3 regions of the Lactobacillus sp. RTP31084st1_F9_RTP31084_210423 genome follow, and region 3 is predicted to be linked to each of the others. Evidence: predicted binding sites of a transcription regulator. Region 3 holds the regulator's gene; each other region holds the start of a gene.
The links. The regulator HrcA, encoded in region 3, represses chaperone genes, less so after heat shock. The targets are predictions, from matches to a motif close to TTAGCACTCNNNNNNNNNGAGTGCTAA.

Region 1: a site for HrcA is predicted at 4,267-4,293, ahead of groES (co-chaperone GroES). Genes of this name have one in related genera too.
Region 2: a site for HrcA is predicted at 2,577-2,603, ahead of AB5359_RS06145 (Hsp20/alpha crystallin family protein). Genes of this name have one in related genera too.

The regions. Positions count from the first base shown of each region.
Region 1 is NZ_JBCOVH010000002.1:378,973-385,530, reverse strand. It holds partial or broken gene AB5359_RS07240 (Rib/alpha-like domain-containing protein) at 1-1,900, opposite strand, end outside; gene groL (chaperonin GroEL) at 2,193-3,824, opposite strand; gene groES (co-chaperone GroES) at 3,856-4,140, opposite strand; gene AB5359_RS07225 (hypothetical protein) at 4,842-5,600, opposite strand; gene AB5359_RS07220 (LytTR family DNA-binding domain-containing protein) at 5,597-6,055, opposite strand; gene AB5359_RS07215 (TIGR00730 family Rossman fold protein) at 6,226-6,558, opposite strand, start outside.
Region 2 is NZ_JBCOVH010000002.1:183,881-190,438, forward strand. It holds gene AB5359_RS06130 (C1 family peptidase) at 1-783, opposite strand, end outside; gene AB5359_RS06135 (hypothetical protein) at 949-1,569, shown strand; gene greA (transcription elongation factor GreA) at 1,569-2,030, shown strand; gene AB5359_RS06145 (Hsp20/alpha crystallin family protein) at 2,076-2,507, opposite strand; gene AB5359_RS06150 (6-phospho-beta-glucosidase) at 2,657-4,105, opposite strand; gene AB5359_RS06155 (hypothetical protein) at 4,303-4,800, shown strand; gene celB (PTS cellobiose transporter subunit IIC) at 4,823-6,175, shown strand; gene AB5359_RS06165 (GntR family transcriptional regulator) at 6,251-6,558, shown strand, end outside.
Region 3 is NZ_JBCOVH010000001.1:724,646-731,203, reverse strand. It holds gene abc-f (ribosomal protection-like ABC-F family protein) at 1-205, shown strand, start outside; gene AB5359_RS03610 (GyrI-like domain-containing protein) at 229-855, shown strand; gene hrcA (heat-inducible transcriptional repressor HrcA) at 996-2,054, shown strand; gene grpE (nucleotide exchange factor GrpE) at 2,066-2,644, shown strand; gene dnaK (molecular chaperone DnaK) at 2,662-4,533, shown strand; gene dnaJ (molecular chaperone DnaJ) at 4,613-5,779, shown strand; gene lepA (translation elongation factor 4) at 5,919-6,558, shown strand, end outside.

The DNA of each region.
Region 1 (6,558 bases), on a different contig from region 3:
TAACATGATAAGTCCCGATATTTCCATTTCCATCATATGTTAAATCTCCATTAGTCAGTTGTACACCAGCTTCGTCATCATTAAACTTGACTCTATAACCACTAGCGGAAACATTATCCTTATTCTTAGCTATACTTTGCCAGTTAGGGCCTGCATAATTGATAGTATTGTCACCTAAAAGAGTGATTGTAAGTTGATATTTTACAGGAAGCGAAATAGTTTTATCACTATTAGTAGGGATAGTAACACTAGTTGGAAGGCTACCTGATACAAGTTGGTAACCAGCTGGAAGAGTTAAGCTAACTGGTTGATTGCTACCAGTTGCACCGGTTACTGGCACTGAACTACCTACTTGATTACCAAATGGATCTTTAAATTGATAGGTTACAGTGTGTTTTACTTCTTTTGTATAATCTATCGTAATCGTTTGTGGATGGCCAAATGTATATGTTTCAGCTTCTAAATTAGCTCCTGTTGGAGTTGCACTGGTAATTTTCCAAGTATAACCGGATACGTCGATTTGACTTTGATTGATAGCAGGTAACTCAGCTTTAAAATCACTACGTTTTAATGCCATTAATTGATCATAGTCATTTTGACCAGAAATTATTTGTCCAGTATCGGGATTAAACGTGATAGTATACTGCTTGTAATATTGACTAGAAGGTTTATCCGGTTCAACATAAGGCGCAATAGCTACTTCTATCTTTTTTTCAGTTATGCCAGCTACTGTTTTACTACTTGTTCTAGCTAATCCTCTAATATCAGTTTTTTGAACAATTGTTTCAGTCCCAGTTGGCTTTTTTAGAATAACTGTTCTAGCTGGTTCGGTCGTCATTTGATTATTTACTAACTTATCGATAATTTCTGTAACCTTTTTGGTTACATTACCTTCGACATCGCGAGTATAATCTATCGTAATCGTTTGCGGATTACCAAATGTATATGTTTCAGCTCCTAAATCTGTTCCTGCTGGAGTCGCACTAGTAATCTTCCAACTATAACCAGGTACGGCGATTTGGCTTTGATCGATAGCATCTAGATTAACTTTAAAATCACTTGGTTGGAGATTCATAAGTGTATCATACAAATCCTGACCTGATAATATTTCACCAGTATCAGAATCAACTGTGACTTTATACTTTTTTAGATCAATGTCTGATCCAGCAGCTATAATTTGTGCAGTATACGCTATACCTGTTTTTCCGTTTATGTTAAACTTATTTGAACTACTAACCGATGCTTTAAATCGTACTTTCTGGTTAATTGTTTCTTGACCACTCGGTTTGTTTAATATTACCGTCCGAGCAACCACATCACCTCTAATGTTCTGAACCCCTGCTTCACTTTTCAAGTTAGTAACCTTTTGTTGCATTGAATCCTTGACTGAAGTGGCACTATTTGCAACACTAGCAGCCTTGCTCTCAGTAAGTCCAGCAACATTAAAATTTCTCTGAAGCTTATTCACTGAAACAGTATTAGTGTCCAACTTATTTGCATTAACATCTTTATCTGCTTGAACACTAGACTTAGTAGCTGCTTTTTCATCAGTAGTGTCATCGTTTTTAATAACATTAACATCCCTATTTGATGCAACCTTTTTACTATCTGATGTGTTTTCAGCCACATTTTGCTTAGCATTTTCATTAGTAGCAGAAACTGCTGTCTTATTATTTTCTTGCTTTTGTTCAGTAGTCTTTACTTCTGCTGACTTAGCATCAGCTTCATTCTTCTTCTCTACTTGTTCGGTATCATCTCCATTAATACTATCAGCGCGTACAGCTTGGGCGTTTACCCCCCCCAAGTAAATTGTGGCACCAATTAAAACAGATGCTGCCCCAACGGACAGTTTTCTAATACTATAATGGTTGTGTTTATCTCCAAACATATTACTACTCATACAAATTACCTCCAATAGACCTAAATGGTTATTTCCTTAATTAAATAACGTTTTCAATCGACAACTATATAATAACACTTATTTTTATAAATTCTATACTAATATTGAATTCGATTTCACTTTTTTATATTTATTGCCGTACAAACTAAAGAAATATCCCTTAATCCTACAAAGCCCATAAAAAAAGAATCGAGCAACCATCAGCGATTGCTCGATTCTTTTACATTATGCCTATCAGTAAACTAATAGTGTCATAATGATAATTCTTTCTTATTTTTTGTTAGGAATTAAATTACATTCCCATTCCCATACCTGGGTTTGGAGCTGCAGGGGCTTGGTTCTTGTCATCTTCTGGAGCATCAGCAACGACAGCTTCAGTAGTTAACAACAAAGCAGCAATTGAAGCAGCATTTTGAAGGGCTGAACGAGTTACCTTAGTTGGGTCGATGATACCAGCCTTAACCATGTTTTCCCACTTGTCAGTTGCAGCATTGTAACCAATTTCTGGGTCTTCATGTTCTAAGTGATCTAAGATAACAGCACCGTCTTTACCAGCATTTTCAGCAATTTGACGTACAGGAGCACCTAAAGCTTTCATAACGATGTTTACACCAGTTTGTGCGTCTTGGCTATCGCCCTTAACATTACCTTGAATGGACTTCATAACATCAACTAATGCAGTACCACCACCAGCAACGTAACCTTCTTCAACAGCGGCACGGGTTGCGTTCAAGGCATCTTCGATTCTGTACTTTCTTTCCTTTAATTCAGTTTCAGTCGCAGCACCAACCTTGATAACAGCAACACCACCAGCAAGCTTAGCAAGACGTTCTTGTAACTTCTCACGGTCAAAGTCTGAAGTAGTGTCAGCAATTTGCTTCTTAATTTGGTCAACACGTTCACTAATAGCATCCTTTGAGCCAGCACCTTCAACAATAGTAGTTGAATCCTTAGTTACAGTGACCTTGCCAGCCTTACCTAATTGATCAATCTTAGTGTCCTTTAATTCAAGACCTAAGTCTGAAGAAATTACAGTACCACCAGTTAAAATAGCGATATCTTCAAGCATTGCCTTACGACGATCGCCAAAGCCAGGAGCCTTAACAGCAACAACATTGAAAGTACCACGGATCTTGTTCAAAACAAGAGTTGGAAGAGCTTCACCATCAACATCATCAGCAATGATTAACAAACTCTTACCTTGTTGAACGATTTCTTGAAGTAATGGCAAGATGTCTTGAATGTTAGAAATCTTCTTGTCAGTAATTAAAATGTAAGGGTTGTCTAAGTCTGCTTCCATCTTATCGTTATCAGTTACCATGTATTGTGATAAGTAACCACGATCGAATTGCATACCTTCAACTACTGAAAGTTCAGTATCAATACCCTTTGATTCTTCAATTGTGATAACACCATCGTGACCAACTTTTTCCATTGCGTCAGCAATTAAGTTACCAACTTCAGTTGAAGCTGATGAAACAGAAGCAACTTGAGCAATTTCATCCTTGGTGCTTACCTTGTGACTGATCTTGTGTAATTCGTCAACAGCTGCCTTAGTAGCAGTTTCAATACCGCGACGAATACCAACTGGGTTAGCACCAGCAGTAACGTTCTTCATACCTTCACGAACAATTGCTTGAGTTAAAACAGTAGCAGTAGTAGTACCGTCACCAGCAATATCGTTAGTCTTTTGTGCAGCTTCAGAAACAAGCTTTGCACCCATGTTTTCAAAGTGATCTTCTAAGTCAATACTCTTAGCGATAGTAACACCATCGTTAGTAATGTCAGGAGCACCATAGCTCTTTTCCAAAACAACATTTCTACCCTTAGGTCCTAAAGTTGTCTTAACAGTGTCTGCTAATTTATCAACACCCTTTAATAATGAGCGTCTTGCATTTTCAGAAAATTTAATGTCTTTAGCCATATTTATATGCCACCTTTTATTTCTAATTTAATTACTTAACGACAGCTAATAAGTCGCTTTCACGAAGTACTAAGTACTTTTCGCCTTCGTATTTCAAGTTAGTGCCAGAGTATTTATCAAAGAATACTGTTTCACCTTTTGCAACTGACATAGGAATTAAGTCGCCGTTTGCGTTGCGCTTACCATTTCCTACGGCAATAATTTCACCCATTTGAGGCTTTTCTTTAGCGTTAGAAGCCAGGACAATGCCTCCAACTTTTTCTTCTTCTTCGTCTTTTACTTTAACGATCACGCGATCACCAATTGGTTGTAACACGTTAGTCCCTCCTGTACATATTTAATCTATTATTACATCACTTAGCACTCATATCTCATAAGTGCTAACTTACATTTACGATAGTACCTTGTTTATAAAAGAAAAGCAAGTATTTAGACACAAAAATTAGCACTTTTATTGTTTGAGTGCTAAAAAGTGCTAATTTACTTAATATTTATTTAAAAATTCAATATGGATTGTCTGTAATTTTTGATAAAATTAAACAAGCACAAAAAGTTAAATATGCGGTGGTACTTTCGTTTAAGGAGATGATGCCAATGGTGTAATAGCTATTGTTCAGAATCTTACTGAAAGGAGGTACACTTTGCTTGATGGTTGCCTTACTTGGCGCTGTCTATGTCTTTATTGGGCTCTTGGATTGTATTGTCTTGTTATTGGTAAAGCTGGTGCGAGATATGACCAAGTTGGTAAAAGCCGTAAAAAAGCTCATAAAGGCTATCCACGATTTGTGGAAGAAAAAATAAGCAAACAAAAAAAACCGCTCCATAACTTTTGGCCGAGTTTGATAGCGACTTTTTAGTTTGCTAATAATAATTTTGCCACCGCACTTTTAGCGGCTTGTGCTTCAGAGAGCTATTCTCAGTAGCTCTCTTTTTTATACTACAAGTATTTCTTTACTACAAGTATTTTACAGCAAATTAATTTTTACTTCAAATTAGAGCTGATTGACTTTTCTAGTTCTAAACTCTCTTAATAGTAACATCCCCCATATTAGCACGACCTTGAAGTACTAATGTTGGACCTTCTGCTGGCTGATCACCATCAATAGTAAAATCACCAAATTTATGTTCAAGTTGATCATCAACTCTCCAAGAAGTTGGAATGTAAATATTTATATCTCCCATCGACATATTGATGTTAGCAAGTACTTCATCCCCAGCAGGCTTAGCTGAATCAAGATATACATTAACATCTCCCATTGAAACATTCACAGTCACCGTTTCTAAGTGTTGCGAATGAACATAACGTGAAGTAGAAGACAACTTTTCGCTAATCACAATATTGTCATCATTATCTGAACTAGACGTATCAGAAAATACATGCTCAGCCTTAAATTTATGTGGTGCCTTCAGGTCTGACCAATTAGCATTAACTTTTTCACCATTGATAATCACAGTCGGCTTCCAGCTTTTTTTGAAGATTAATCTCAAACCTCCCCAAATTAAGAATGCTGCTAAAAGTACTGTCCAAGGAACAATACGTTCAATATGAAGTGGTTTAGCATAAATGATTAATAGGAAAGCAATTGAAAAGATGCTGCCGCCTAAACTTTTATTAATTAAAGAAGTGATTAAGGTTGCTCCAAAGACTACTGTCCAAAAAATTGCCCAAAAGCCTAATTCTAATGGCATCAAGTGGAGCTGATCTAAAACCAAAAACGCAGCTGCCGCAAGTAAACCTAACCCCCAAAGAATTCTTCCAAAACTGGCCTTTCTCATGATAATGCCCTTCTCTCTTTTAATCTTTCATTTAAATCTCGGTAATATCTTCTTGAAACATAGACTGTCTTATAGGAATCATGAAACTTAATCTGACAATTAGAAATCGATTTAGTAACAGCGTAGATCTGATCTAAATTTAAAATAGTCGATCTCGATACTCGCATGAACTGTCCACTTAATAAGTTTTCTAGTTCATATAATTTATACTTAACAAAATATGCATTCCTCGTCGTATGCGCCATTACCTGCTTAGCGTCTGTTTCAAAAAAGAGAATATTGTTAATACTTAAATAATAAGAAGTATTGTCCATCATCCCCTCAATTTGATCAGGATGTTCTGAATCAGTTTGAAGTTGATGATATATTCTTTCTACTTCAGGCGTTAAGCTTTTAGCATGAATCGTTATTTCTGTCTCTTGCTGATCTGGATCAAGTTCAAGCTTAACTTTCACAATTCTCACTTCCTTGTTTCGTTCTTGATATTTATATTAAACATGAATATAAGATTAAAATCTAGTGAAATTGACTAAGCGGTCATTTTAAAGTTCTAAGTGGTCAAAAAAAGAAGCATGAACCTAAATACGAGGGGGAAATTTAGATTATGCTTCTTTAGTTTAATAAATCAATATTCACGATAAGCCGGAGCCTGATAATCCTCCATAAACTGCAAAATCTTATCAAAATCAGTTCCAAAATAGACCGTATCTAAGTAAATATTTTCTAAAAAATCATCCTGATTCATGCGCTTCAACAACTTATCTAAATAATCATAAAAACCAGCATAGTTATAAAAAGCAACGGGCTTAGCATTATCGCCAATTGCAGTCCAAGAAATAGCTTGACTTATTTCTTCTAAAGTACCAATACTGCCAGGAAGAGCTACCATCCCATCAGCCAAGTTCATCATCGTATCTTTTCGCTTATCCATACTTGGGACCACGCGAAAATCTTGCAC
Region 2 (6,558 bases), on a different contig from region 3:
CAAGCAAACGTAGTCATCGAAGTTAACATCCCAATACTTGTTGAAGAATTCAACTGGAGTTAAGTTCTTATCTAAGTGCAATTTTTTATCGTCGTCGCGATACTCTAAGTCAAATGTCTTAGGAGGCTCGCCAACAGCAATCGCAGTCATACGGTAGATTTCACTTAAGAATTCTTTGCGCTTCTTTTCAACTTCTTCAGTTTTGCCTGCTTGAACTAATTTACGTAAAACTAAGGCATCTTTTCTTTCCTTACGAGCTAAAGCATCAGCTAAGCCAGCAGTGTGATTGGTATTAAAACTTTCAGGCATTGCATTAGTTGGGACAACACCGTACTTCTTAACTAGTGAAGCAGCCATTGCCCATTGACCACCATCTGAACCGGCAAAATTCATATATGCTTTAACAGTACGATCATCTAATGGCTTATCAGCAGAATCAATGATTGCGTCGTAGAAGATATTTGCACGTTCAATTTTATCCCAGAAGAAGTTATATGCTTGAGATAAAGTGAAGTTCTTAGCCTTATACTTTTTACCAAAGTCATGACGTAAGGTGTTTAAAGTAGCAAATAACCAGCAACGTCCTGATTGCATTTGGTTAGTAACATTATCAGTTTCCACTTCAACAGAGAAAACATCATTTAAGCGGTTAGTAACTGTTGGGTTAAATGAAGCTTCTAAAACACCGGAACGCATTGCTGCGCGAGAAACAACTTCATTGCGTGAATTATCAAAGTCATTACGGAATTGATCAATTTCTTGTAGGGTTAATTCATGAGACATGTAATTTTACACTCCTTTAATTTTTTTATCATGTTTTTCATTATCTTTACTATACAGCAAATGACGACTTAATACACTAATTTTGTTGAATGAAAGTAGCTTTCATAAGTATGACAAGGGACAATATGAAGTATAATATTGATAATAATATCGGAGGTAAGAACTATGAAAAAGAATATTTTTGTATCAGGAATTACCCTAATGACAATGCTTCTTGCTGTAGGTTGCAGCAATAGTGCCAATCAATCTAGTACTAATAACGAAGCAAAAAGCAGTAAGACAAGTCACAAGAAGAGTCATAAGGCTAAGAAACACACTACTAAGAAAGATAAGACTGATGTAGATACTGATGATTCAGAAACTACTAATTCTGATAAGAAGAGCGATAAGAGTAGTGAAAATTCAAGTAATACTACCAGCAAAAAGACTAATAAGAACAAATCAACTGACTCTAACAATTCTTCTGATTCAACTGGATCAACTAATTCGAACAATGCATCAAATTCAGCTGCATCTAACACCCAAACTAATGGTAATAGTCAAAATGCATCATCATCTCATAATGCTTCAGATGCCATGTTTAACAAGATGGTTTCTGACACAATTAAAGAGCATGGTTATTCAAGTAATTATGGTCCAGACAACTTTACCTTAATTGATGGTGGCAATGGTCAATACTCTTTAGCTGAAAAGTCAACTGGAACAATTGTTGGTCATTATTCAGTCAAGAATGGTGAACTTTACAAGCAAGACATTCTTACCGGAAACGATGTTAAGGTTAAATAATGGTTTACTATCAAAAAATGACGCCAGAAGGCTATCAAGAAATTAAAGACGAGATAGCCCGTTTAAAAAAAGATCGACCACGTAGAATTAAAATTTTGCAAGAAGCTCGTAGTATGGGAGACTTGTCAGAAAATTCAGAATATACGACTGCTAAGATGGAATTAGGGCATTTGCAGAGTCGACTGCGTTATCTAGATAAACAATTAAGATATTCAGAAATTATTCAAAAAGATAAAAGTGGCACAATTGATTTAGGTTCAAATGTAAAACTGCTTTTTGAAGGTGATGATGATGCGGAAGAATACCGGATTGTTGGTAGAATGGAAGCAGACCTGGCTAAAGGAAAAATATCTTTTGATTCTCCTTTAGGACAGGCCTTAATGAAGCAAAAAGCTGGTGCAACAGTAACTGTTGAAGCACCAGCTGGAAGTTATGATGTAAAAATTATTGCAGTAAATTAAAAAGCACCTCGCTTTGCGGGATGCCTTTTTTGTAAGCAATCAAATTTATTCAATTGTGATTGTGTTTTCTTTGTCTTCTTCAGTTAATTTTGGCAAGGTAATGGTTAAAACGCCGTCGATGTCCTTAGCAGAAATTTCTTTAGAATCAACATCAGGAATACGATAGCTTCTTTGAATGTGACCAACGCTTCTTTCACGGTGAATAAGGTTGCCATTCTTGTCATCTAAGTTGTCAAATGAGTCGCGGCTACCTGAAACATTCAAGATGCCATCTTTATAAGAAACTTTAATGTCTTTCCTATCCATTCCTGGCATGTCGACTTTAACGATATAGTCCTTGTCTGTTTCAGCTACATCAGATTGCATAATGTTCTTAATTGAACTATCGTCAAAAAAGTCTTTTGGAAAACTAAACCAATCGCTTAATTGATCCATCATATTATCATTGTTACGATTCTTCATCATTTCGTTTGCCATAATAAAACTTCCTTCCATTACGCTCTCTACACTTTCTATTGTAGTAGGTCAGAATAGAATGTAAAATATTTAGCACTCTAATTGACAAAGTGCTAATTTTAGCACAAAAAAATAGGATTTAGAGTAATTCTAGATCCTATTTTTCATGATTAGTCTAAGTCTTTGCCGTTAGATTCAATAACTTTCTTGTACCAGTCAAAGGAATCTTTCTTTGAACGCTCAAGTGTTCCTTCACCCTTGTCATTTTTATCAACGTAAATAAAGCCATAACGCTTGTCCATTTGACCAGTTCCAGCTGATACTAAGTCAATGCATCCCCAAGGAAGATAACCCATCAAGTCAACACCATCTAAAACGACAGCCTTTTCCATTTGTTCAATGTGCTTTCTTAAGTAATCGATTCTATATGGGTCATGAACTGAGCCATCAGCTTCGCGTTTGTCATAAGCACCAAGACCATTTTCAACAATAAAGAGTGGCTTGTGGTAGCGATCAGTTAAGTGGTTAAGAGAAATTCTTAAACCTTCTGGATCGATTTCCCAACCCCAGTCACTACGTTGCAATGTAGGATTTTCAACAATTGCTTCTTGTAAGTCAGTTAACTCATCAGGTTTAACTTTCTTACTTGAGACAGTAGTTGATTGGTAGTATGAAAAGCCAACGTAATCAACAGTACCTTCCTTTAAGGCAATCTTATCTTCTTCAGTAATATCTGGACGGTAGCCATTTCTTTCAATGTAGTCTTCAACTGCATTTGGATATTCACCATTAACGTGAACGTCAGAGAAGAAGTCACGTCTTTGTTCAAACTTATCAGCAAGTAAGACATCGTCTGAAGATGGAGTTAAAGGCCGAACAGGTGAGTAATTAATCATACAGCCAATTTGGAAGTCTGGATTAATCTTGTGTCCTTCTTTAACTGCTAAAGCAGAAGCAACTAATTCATAGTGAGCTGCTTGATACATTGCTGCTTCTTTTTCTTTATCGCCCATTCCATTCTTGAATAAAATTCCGGAGTTAGTTGCCATCAAGAAGTCATTGTTAAAACTAGATTGGTTGTCAATTTCGTTAAAGGTCATCCAGTACTTAACCTTGTTCTTGTAACGCTTGAAGCATACGCGAGCAAAGCGAACAAAGTAGTCAATTAATTTACGATTAGTGAAACCGCCATATTCTTTAACTAAGTGATAAGGAATTTCAAAGTGAGAAAGAGTGATTACAGGTTCAATACCGTATTTGTGGCATTCGTCAAATAAGTCATCATAGAATTTAAGACCTGCTTCATTAGGTTCTTTTTCGTCGCCCTTAGGAAAAATTCTAGTCCAAGCAATTGAAGTACGAAAAGCTTTAAACCCCATTTCAGCCATTAATTTGATATCGCCCTTGTAATGGTGGTAAAAATCAATAGCATCATGGTTAGGGTAGTTCTTACCAGGGATGACGCCATCTGTGATTTCACGTGGTTTAGTTGCGGATCCTACAGTCATTACATCGGCAACTGACATTCCTTTCCCGTCTTCATTCCATGCACCTTCAAGTTGGTGGGCAGCAACAGCGCCGCCCCATAAAAAGCCTTTTGGCATAGTGTATCCAGTCATATTCAATACATCCTTTCTAAAGTAAGCGTTTTCGAAGTTCATTCTACAAATTAAAAACTCGCTTGTAAAGTTAAAAAGTATAGAATTTTATTTTTATAATAAAACAGTTTTTATTGTTGCAACCGTTTTCAATTAGTAGTATTATACAGGTGTTGTCTGAATTGTTCGGGAACAATATTGAAAGGGCAGATACAATAATGACTAAAAAAGATCAGAGTTTAGAACAAAAGAAACATGACATGAGTGTAAGATCTATAAATTTTAGCCGCTATTTAATGATTCGTTATTTTTCTGCGGCGTTCTTATTCACTAATCTATTTTGGTTAGTTTTTGCAATTTGCTACAAAGATATTGTTGCTTCGATAATTTCGGGATTATTGTTTGTTTTATTATTAGTAGCTTCAGTTGAGCAAGTAAGTAAATGGAATGTGAGAAATACTGATTTGAAATTTACGAAACTTTATTATCAACTGCAGCTAGGTGCAAATGTAATCTTTGCTATAGGTTGCTATTTACCATTTGGAAAGCTTCTATTTCCTTTTATGACTACAAATGATGTCGCAAATGTAATTGTTACGATTTTAGTAATTGGAATGCTAGGTTCCATTTTGATCTTAAGAAGAATTAGTAACATTCAAAATGGTCGCGACAAATATGCACGAGCAATTAAGACATTTGAAAGTAATAGACAGTAGGACAAATTGAGGGGGATGTACTATGTCTGACACTGCGCAACCATCATTTAAAGATAAAATGATGAAGATACTAGGCAAGTTCTCAGGTTCACGTTTTGTACGTGCAATTATGGGTGCTGGTTATTCGATTATTGCCTTTTCTATCATTGGATCAATGTTTTTGGTCTTAACAGTTTTAACTCAAGTTATTACTGCTAAAGGATTTGTAGATTTTTACAATAATACATTTGGACGTTTTAACAATATTTATACTGTTATTTACAACGCCACAATGGGGATCATCGCAATTTACTTTGCTGGATCATTTGCTTACAACTATGCAGATATTTACCGCAAAGAAGAAAACTTATTACTTGATCCATTGAACGCAGTTTTCTTAACTTTAATGGGTTTATTCATTACTGTTCCACAATTAGTATGGAAAGGCGGTAACACTGTCTTTGTTAACATTTTTAAGAAAGACAATGTTATTGCTGGTGGTTATGGTATTTCTGGTTCAGGTTTAACTAGAATCGGTGCTACAGGTATCTTTACTGGTTTAATCGTTGCCTGGTTAACTGTTCAAATTTATCGTTTCTGTATTAAGCATAATTGGCGGATTAAGATGCCAGCATCTGTTCCATCAGGTGTTGCTAACTCATTTACTGCTTTGATTCCTGGTTTTGTGATTGCGATTGTCATTGCTTTAATTGACGTTATCTTAATTGTTCTTGGTACAGATATTTTCCAATTATTGTTTATTCCATTCTCATTTGTTTCAAACATTGCTAATACCTGGTGGGGAGTTTTGATTATCTTCTTCCTGATTCACTTCTTATGGTGGTTTGGTATTCACGGTGCGACTATTATTTCAAGTTTCTACCAAGCAATTGTTTTATCAAACATGGCTGCTAATGCTTCGGGTGCTCACTATGTCTTTGCTGGTGAATTCTCAAACGCATTCGTAATCATGGGTGGTTCTGGTGCTACTTTAGGTATGGCACTTTGGATGGCCTTTGCTTCAAGATCTAAACAATTACGAGAACTTGGTAAACTTGAAGCTGTTCCTGCTGTATTTAACATTAACGAACCTTTACTATTTGGTTTGCCAATTGTTTATAACGTACGTTTATTTATTCCATTCTTACTAGCACCTATGACTTGTTCAATGGTTGCTTATGCAGCTATTGCAACTCACTTAGTACCTAAGATTATTGTTCAACAACCATGGCCAATTCCTGTAGGTCTTGGTGGTATGATGGCCACTGCTAGTTGGCAAGGTGCTGTTTTAGCTTTAGTCAATGCTGTAGTTGCATTCTTAATTTGGTACCCATTCATTAAGCATTACGACAATGAATTGCTTAAGAAAGAGCAAGCTGGTGCTGAGAAAGCTTAATTATAAAATATAGACTTTGAAAATTCTCATAGTTAGAATATAACTATGAGAATTTTTCATTTAGGGATGTAAATAATGAAGAAATATGAATTAGTTGCGGATAAAATAAAAGATTATATTAATAAAGAGCAACTTCATCATGGTGATAAATTGCCAACTATAACTGACTTAATGAAGAAATATCAAGTCGGAAAGTCAACTATTTTGCAGGCAATTACTTTACTTACACAGCGAGGGATTGTCTATAAGGTGCAAGGGTCGGGCGTCTTTGTTAGGCCTACCGGGCAAGATGGTTATATGTCTCTAACAGACAATGCTGGTTTTGCCCATGTATTAAAAAAGCCGACTACGGAAGTAATCGAGTTTTCGGAGAAGAAGGCACC
Region 3 (6,558 bases):
AAGAGTGGCCATTGCTAAGTCATTAGTTGAAGAGGCTGACCTTTATCTGTGGGATGAGCCAGCAAATTACCTAGATGTGTTTAACCAAGATCAATTAATTGATGTTTTAAAGAAGGTTAAACCAGCGATGCTTTTAGTTGAGCATGATGAGTATTTTATTAGTCAAGTAGCAAGTAAACGGATAAAATTAAAGGTAGATGACTAGCAGATTGTATAGAAAGAATAAAAATGGCATTTGATTATAAAAAAGAATATAAAAATTTGTATCATCCAAAAAAGCAACCTGAAATTATTAAGGTTCCTAAAATGAATTACATCGCAGTTTCAGGAAGTGGAGATCCTAATCAGGAAGATGGGACTTATCACAAGGCGTTAGAATTACTTTATGGGCTTGCCTATACTATCAAGATGAGCAAAAAAAGTGAGCATAAAATTCCAGGATATTTTGATTATGTAGTGCCACCACTTGAAGGACTATGGTGGTCAAAAGATAAGCAAAAAATTGATTATGCTCACAAGGAGAACTTCGCCTGGATATCGATGATTCGACTGCCTGATTTTGTTACAGAAAAAGAATTTAATTGGGCAGTTAAGACAGCTACTGAGAAGAAAAAGCAAGATTTTTCTCAAGTTAAATTCTTTACTTATGATGAAGGACTTTGCGCTCAGGTAATGCACATTGGTAGTTATGATGATGAGCCAGCGACAATTGAAGAGATACATCGATTTGTAAAAAAAGAAAATTATCAGATAGATATTCAAAATCCACGCTATCATCATGAAATATATTTAAGTGATCCAAGGAGAACTAAGACTGAAAGGCGTAAAACTGTAATTAGACTACCAATTAAATGATTAAGGTAAGCACTTGTTGCTTACCTTTTTTTATAAAAAACAAATTTAATTAGCACTCTGCTTGCACAATTGCTAAGTTATGGTATCATATTAATTGTTAGCACAAGAGGAAGAAGAGTGCTAATGATGGGGGCGAGAAAATGTTGACTGAACGGCAAGAACTTATTTTAAAGACTATTATTATGGACTTTACTCAGTCTCATGAGCCAGTAGGTTCTAAGACCGTGATGAATCAACTGCCTGTCAAGGTTTCAAGTGCTACAGTTCGAAATGAAATGGCGGCACTAGAGGAAAAGGGACTACTTGAGAAGACTCATTCTTCAAGTGGTAGAATTCCTTCAACTGCTGGTTATCGATATTACTTAGATCATTTGATTAATCCCGTAAAAATACCAGCATCCGTCTATAATCGAATTATTTATCAATTAGACCAACCCTTTCAACAAGTTAATGAAATCGTACAAGAAGCTGCAAAAATTCTGTCTGATTTAACTAACTACACTGCTTTTGCAGCGGGTCCTGAAACTCGCTCGGTTAAAGTAACTGGTTTTAGGATCGTTCCCCTTTCAAGCCATCAAGTGATGGCAATATTAGTTACGGATGACGGTAATGTAAAGAATCAAATCTACACGTTACCTCATCATACAAATGGGGAAGAGATTGAAAAAGCAGTTCGACTAATTAATGATCAATTAGTTGGAAAGCCACTTAGTTCAGTTAATGAAGTGTTACTTAAGAGAATTGCAGACCATCTAGTTGCTGGTGGATCAGCACCTGAAATTTTGGATTTGCTTCAAGATGTTATTAAGGATGCTGCTAGTGAGCAAATGTATGTGGATGGTCAGATTAATCTTTTGAGTAATTATGAAAGTGACGATTTAGCTAAAGTTAAATCTCTCTACAAATTAATTGATCAAAATGATGCTATTTCAAGCTTGATTGGTTTTAATCCTAAAGATGAAATTAAGAATGATTCAAAGTCGAAAGTTCAAGTTAAGTTAGGTTCTGAATTACAATCAGATCTACTTGAAGATTATAGTTTGTTGACTGCACAATATAGCGTTGGTAAATATGGTAAAGGAACAATAGCATTACTTGGACCAACTAACATGCCATACTCGCAGATGATCGGATTACTCGAGTATTTTAGGAATGAACTAGCAAAGAAATTGTTAGATTATTATGGTAGATTTAAGTAAGGAGGTTAGCTGTGAGTAAAGAAGAGTTTCCGCATGAAAAAGATTTAAAAGACGAGGTGACCCCAGATAAGGCACCAAAGAAAGATCCAAAAGCAACTCCGAAAGAGGAAGTTAAGGAAAATCCAGCAAAAGATTATGAAAAAGAAATCGCTGAATTGAGAGCTAAGAATAAGGATCTTGAAGATAAATATCTACGTAGTGAAGCTGAGATTCAGAATATGCAAGCACGTTATGCAAAAGAGCGTGCGCAATTGATTAAATATGAATCTCAAAGCCTCGCTAAAGAAGTTTTGCCAGCAATGGATAACTTAGAACGCGCGTTAGCTGTTAAAGCAGATGATGAGGCAGCTAAGCAACTCCAAAAGGGTGTTCAGATGACACTTGACTCATTAGTTAAATCAATGAAAGATCAAGGAATCACTGAAATCAAAGCCGAAGGTGAAACTTTTGACCCTGCACTACATCAAGCTGTTCAAACTGTTGCAGCAGAAAATGATGATCAAAAGGATCACGTAGTTAAAGTTTTACAAAAAGGATATCAATATAAAGATAGAACATTAAGACCAGCAATGGTTGTAGTGGCTCAATAAGAAAGGAAGTTACATATATGTCAAAAGTTATTGGTATTGACTTAGGTACGACTAACTCAGCTGTTGCCGTACTTGAAGGAAAAGAACCTAAGATTATTACTAACCCAGAAGGTAACCGTACGACTCCTTCTGTAGTTGCCTTTAAGAATGGTGAAATTCAAGTTGGGGAAGTTGCTAAGCGTCAAGCTATTACTAACCCTAACACTATTGTTTCAATTAAGAGCCATATGGGTGAAGAAGGTTACAAGGTTAAGGTTGGCGACAAGGAATATACTCCACAAGAAATTTCAGCCTTTATTTTGCAATACATTAAAAAGTTTTCTGAAGATTACTTAGGTGAAAAGGTAACTGATGCAGTTATCACTGTTCCTGCTTATTTCAATGACGCACAACGTCAAGCTACTAAAGATGCCGGAAAGATTGCTGGTTTAAATGTTCAAAGAATTATCAACGAACCAACAGCTTCTGCTTTAGCATATGGTCTTGATAAAGATGAAAATGATGAAAAAGTTTTAGTATATGACCTTGGTGGTGGGACTTTTGATGTTTCCATCTTGCAACTAGGTGATGGTGTCTTCCAAGTATTATCAACTAATGGTGATACTCACCTTGGTGGTGATGACTTCGATAAGAGAATTATGGATTGGTTAATCCAAAACTTTAAGGAAGAAAATGGTGTTGACTTATCTAATGATAAGATGGCATTACAACGTTTAAAGGATGCTGCTGAAAAGGCTAAGAAAGACTTATCTGGCGTTTCATCAACTCACATTTCACTTCCATTCATTTCTGCTGGAGAAGCTGGTCCTCTTCACCTTGAAGCTGATTTAACTCGTGCTAAGTTTGATGAATTAACTGATGACTTAGTTCAAAAGACTAAGATTGCTTTTGACAATGCATTAAGTGATGCTGGCTTGAGCGTAAGTGATATTGACAAAGTTATTTTGAATGGTGGTTCAACTCGTATTCCTGCAGTTCAAAAAGCTGTTAAGGAATGGGCTGGAAAAGAACCTGATCACTCAATTAACCCTGATGAAGCTGTTGCTTTAGGTGCAGCAATTCAAGGTGGTGTTATTTCTGGTGATGTTAAGGATATCGTTTTACTTGATGTCACTCCATTATCACTTGGTATTGAAACTATGGGTGGTGTCTTCACTAAGTTAATTGATAGAAACACTACTATCCCAACTTCAAAGAGCCAAATCTTCTCAACTGCAGCAGATAATCAACCAGCTGTTGATGTTCACGTTCTTCAAGGTGAACGTCCAATGGCAGCAGATGATAAGACTTTAGGACGTTTTGAATTAACTGATATTCCACCAGCACCACGTGGTGTTCCACAAATTCAAGTTACTTTCGATATCGACAAGAATGGTATTGTAAATGTTTCTGCTAAGGATATGGGTACTGGTAAGGAACAAAAGATTACCATTAAGAGTTCTTCTGGTCTATCAGACGAAGAAATTAAGAAGATGCAAAAAGATGCTGAAGAGCATGCTGAAGAAGATAAGAAGAGTAAGGAAGAAGTTGATTTACGTAATGAAGTAGATCAATTAATCTTTACTACTGAAAAGACTTTGAAAGAAACTAAGGGTAAAGTTCCTGAAACTGAAACCAAGAATGTTCAAGATGCTTTGGATGCTTTGAAGAAAGCTCAAAAAGATAACAACTTGGATGAAATGAAAGAAAAGAAGGAAGCTTTATCAAAGGCTGCTCAAGATTTAGCTGTTAAACTTTACCAACAAAACGGTGGTGCTCAAGGTGCTGCTGGTCAAGCTGGACCTCAAGGAGCGCAAGGTGGTCAACCAAATAATGATAATGTCTCAAGCAACGGTCAAGGTGGTTCAACTGTTGATGGAGACTTTCACAAGGTAGACCCTGACAAGTAAAAAGATTTATAATTAAATCAAACAAGAAAAGAACTGCGTGATTGTAGTTCTTTTCTTTTATGAATGAAGGAGTTTTCAGATGGCACAACGTGATTATTATGATGTGCTGGGTGTTGATAAGAATGCTAGTGAAAGCGACATTAACAAGGCTTACCGCAGGCTGGCAAAAAAATATCACCCAGACTTAAACCATGAACCTGGCGCTGAAGAAAAATACAAAGAAGTAAATGAAGCATACGAGGTTCTGCATGATAAGCAAAAAAGGGCTCAATATGATCAATTTGGTCAAGCCGGTGTAAACGGTCAAGCTGGTTTTGGCGGTCAAGGTTATGGTGGCTTTGGTGGCCAAGGTGGTTATTCATCTCAAGGCTTTGGTGATTTTGGTGATATTTTTGGTGATATCTTTGGTTCAGCTTTTGGTGGTGGACGAAGTCGAGTAGATCCAACTGCTCCTCAAAAGGGTCAAGACTTGGATTATACAATGACAATTGACTTCATGGATGCGATCAAAGGCAAGAAGACAGATATTACTTACACAAGAAGTGAAGTTTGCCCAACTTGTGATGGTTCAGGTGCTGAAAAGGGAACTCACCCAATTACCTGTGACAAGTGTCACGGAACTGGTGTCATGACTGTAACTCGTCAAACGCCACTTGGAGTTATCCAGCAGCAAACTACATGTGATAAATGTGGTGGACGTGGTACGATCATTAAACATCCATGTCAAACTTGCCATGGTAAAGGAACTGTTGATAAAAAGCAAACACTTGAAGTTAAAGTCCCAGCTGGTATTGACAATGGTCAACAAATTCGCTTAAGTGGTCAAGGCGAAGCAGGTAAGAATGGTGGCCCTTACGGAGATTTATACATTGTCTTTAGAGTTAAACCAAGTAAAGAGTTTAGAAGAAATGGTACAACTATTTATAGTGAAGCACCGATTTCTTTTGCTCAAGCAGCTCTAGGTGATAAAATTCGCGTAAACACTGTTCATGGACCAGTTGATTTGACTATTCCAGCCGGGACTCAACCTAACACTAACTTCAAGTTACGTGGTCAAGGCGTTCCTAAGATTAACGGTACTGGCAATGGAGATCAAGAAGTAACGGTTAAGGTTGTTATTCCAAAGAAAATTAACGATAAACAAAAAGAAGCTTTAGTTGATTATGTTAAAGCTGGTGGAGGAAATATTTCACCTCAAGAAAAGAACTTTTTTGAACGTTTAAAAGATAAATTAAACGGAGAATAAAAGTTAAAAGCGTATATCTCTATGAAGAATGAGATATACGCTTTATTTTTAGTAAAAATTATCTTTGAAAATATTACATTAAGAATTTTATCTAAGTATCAGCCTTTGATATAATTAATAGAGCGAAAAAGGTGAGAACATGGATATTAAAAAATTACAAGACTATCAAAAACATATTCGGAATTTTTCGATCGTTGCTCATATTGATCATGGTAAGTCAACGATTGCAGATCGTATTTTAGAATTAACCGATACTGTATCTGAACGTCAAATGAAAAATCAATTACTTGATGATATGCCATTAGAGCGTCAACGCGGCATTACCATTAAACTTAATTCGGTAGAAGTAAAATATCATGCTAAAGATGGAGAAACATATATTTTTCACTTAATTGATACTCCGGGACATGTAGACTTTTCTTATGAAGTTTCGCGTTCTTTGGCAGCCTGTGAAGGAGCACTTTTAGTAGTAGATGCAACCCAAGGTGTTCAAGCGCAAACTTTAGCTAATACTTATCTAGCAATTGACGATGATTTGGAAATTTTGCCAGTCATTAATAAGATTGATTTGCCTTCAGCTGATCCTGAAATGTGCAAAAACGAAATTGAAGAGATGATTGGACTCGATGCCTCTGATGCTGTTGAAGTGTCCGGTAAGACAGGTCAAGGAATTCCCGAACTACTTGAGGAAATTGTTAAAAAGGTACCAGCACCAACTGGTGATTTGAATGCTCCTTTGAAGGCCTTAATTTTTGATTCAAAATATGATGATTATCGCG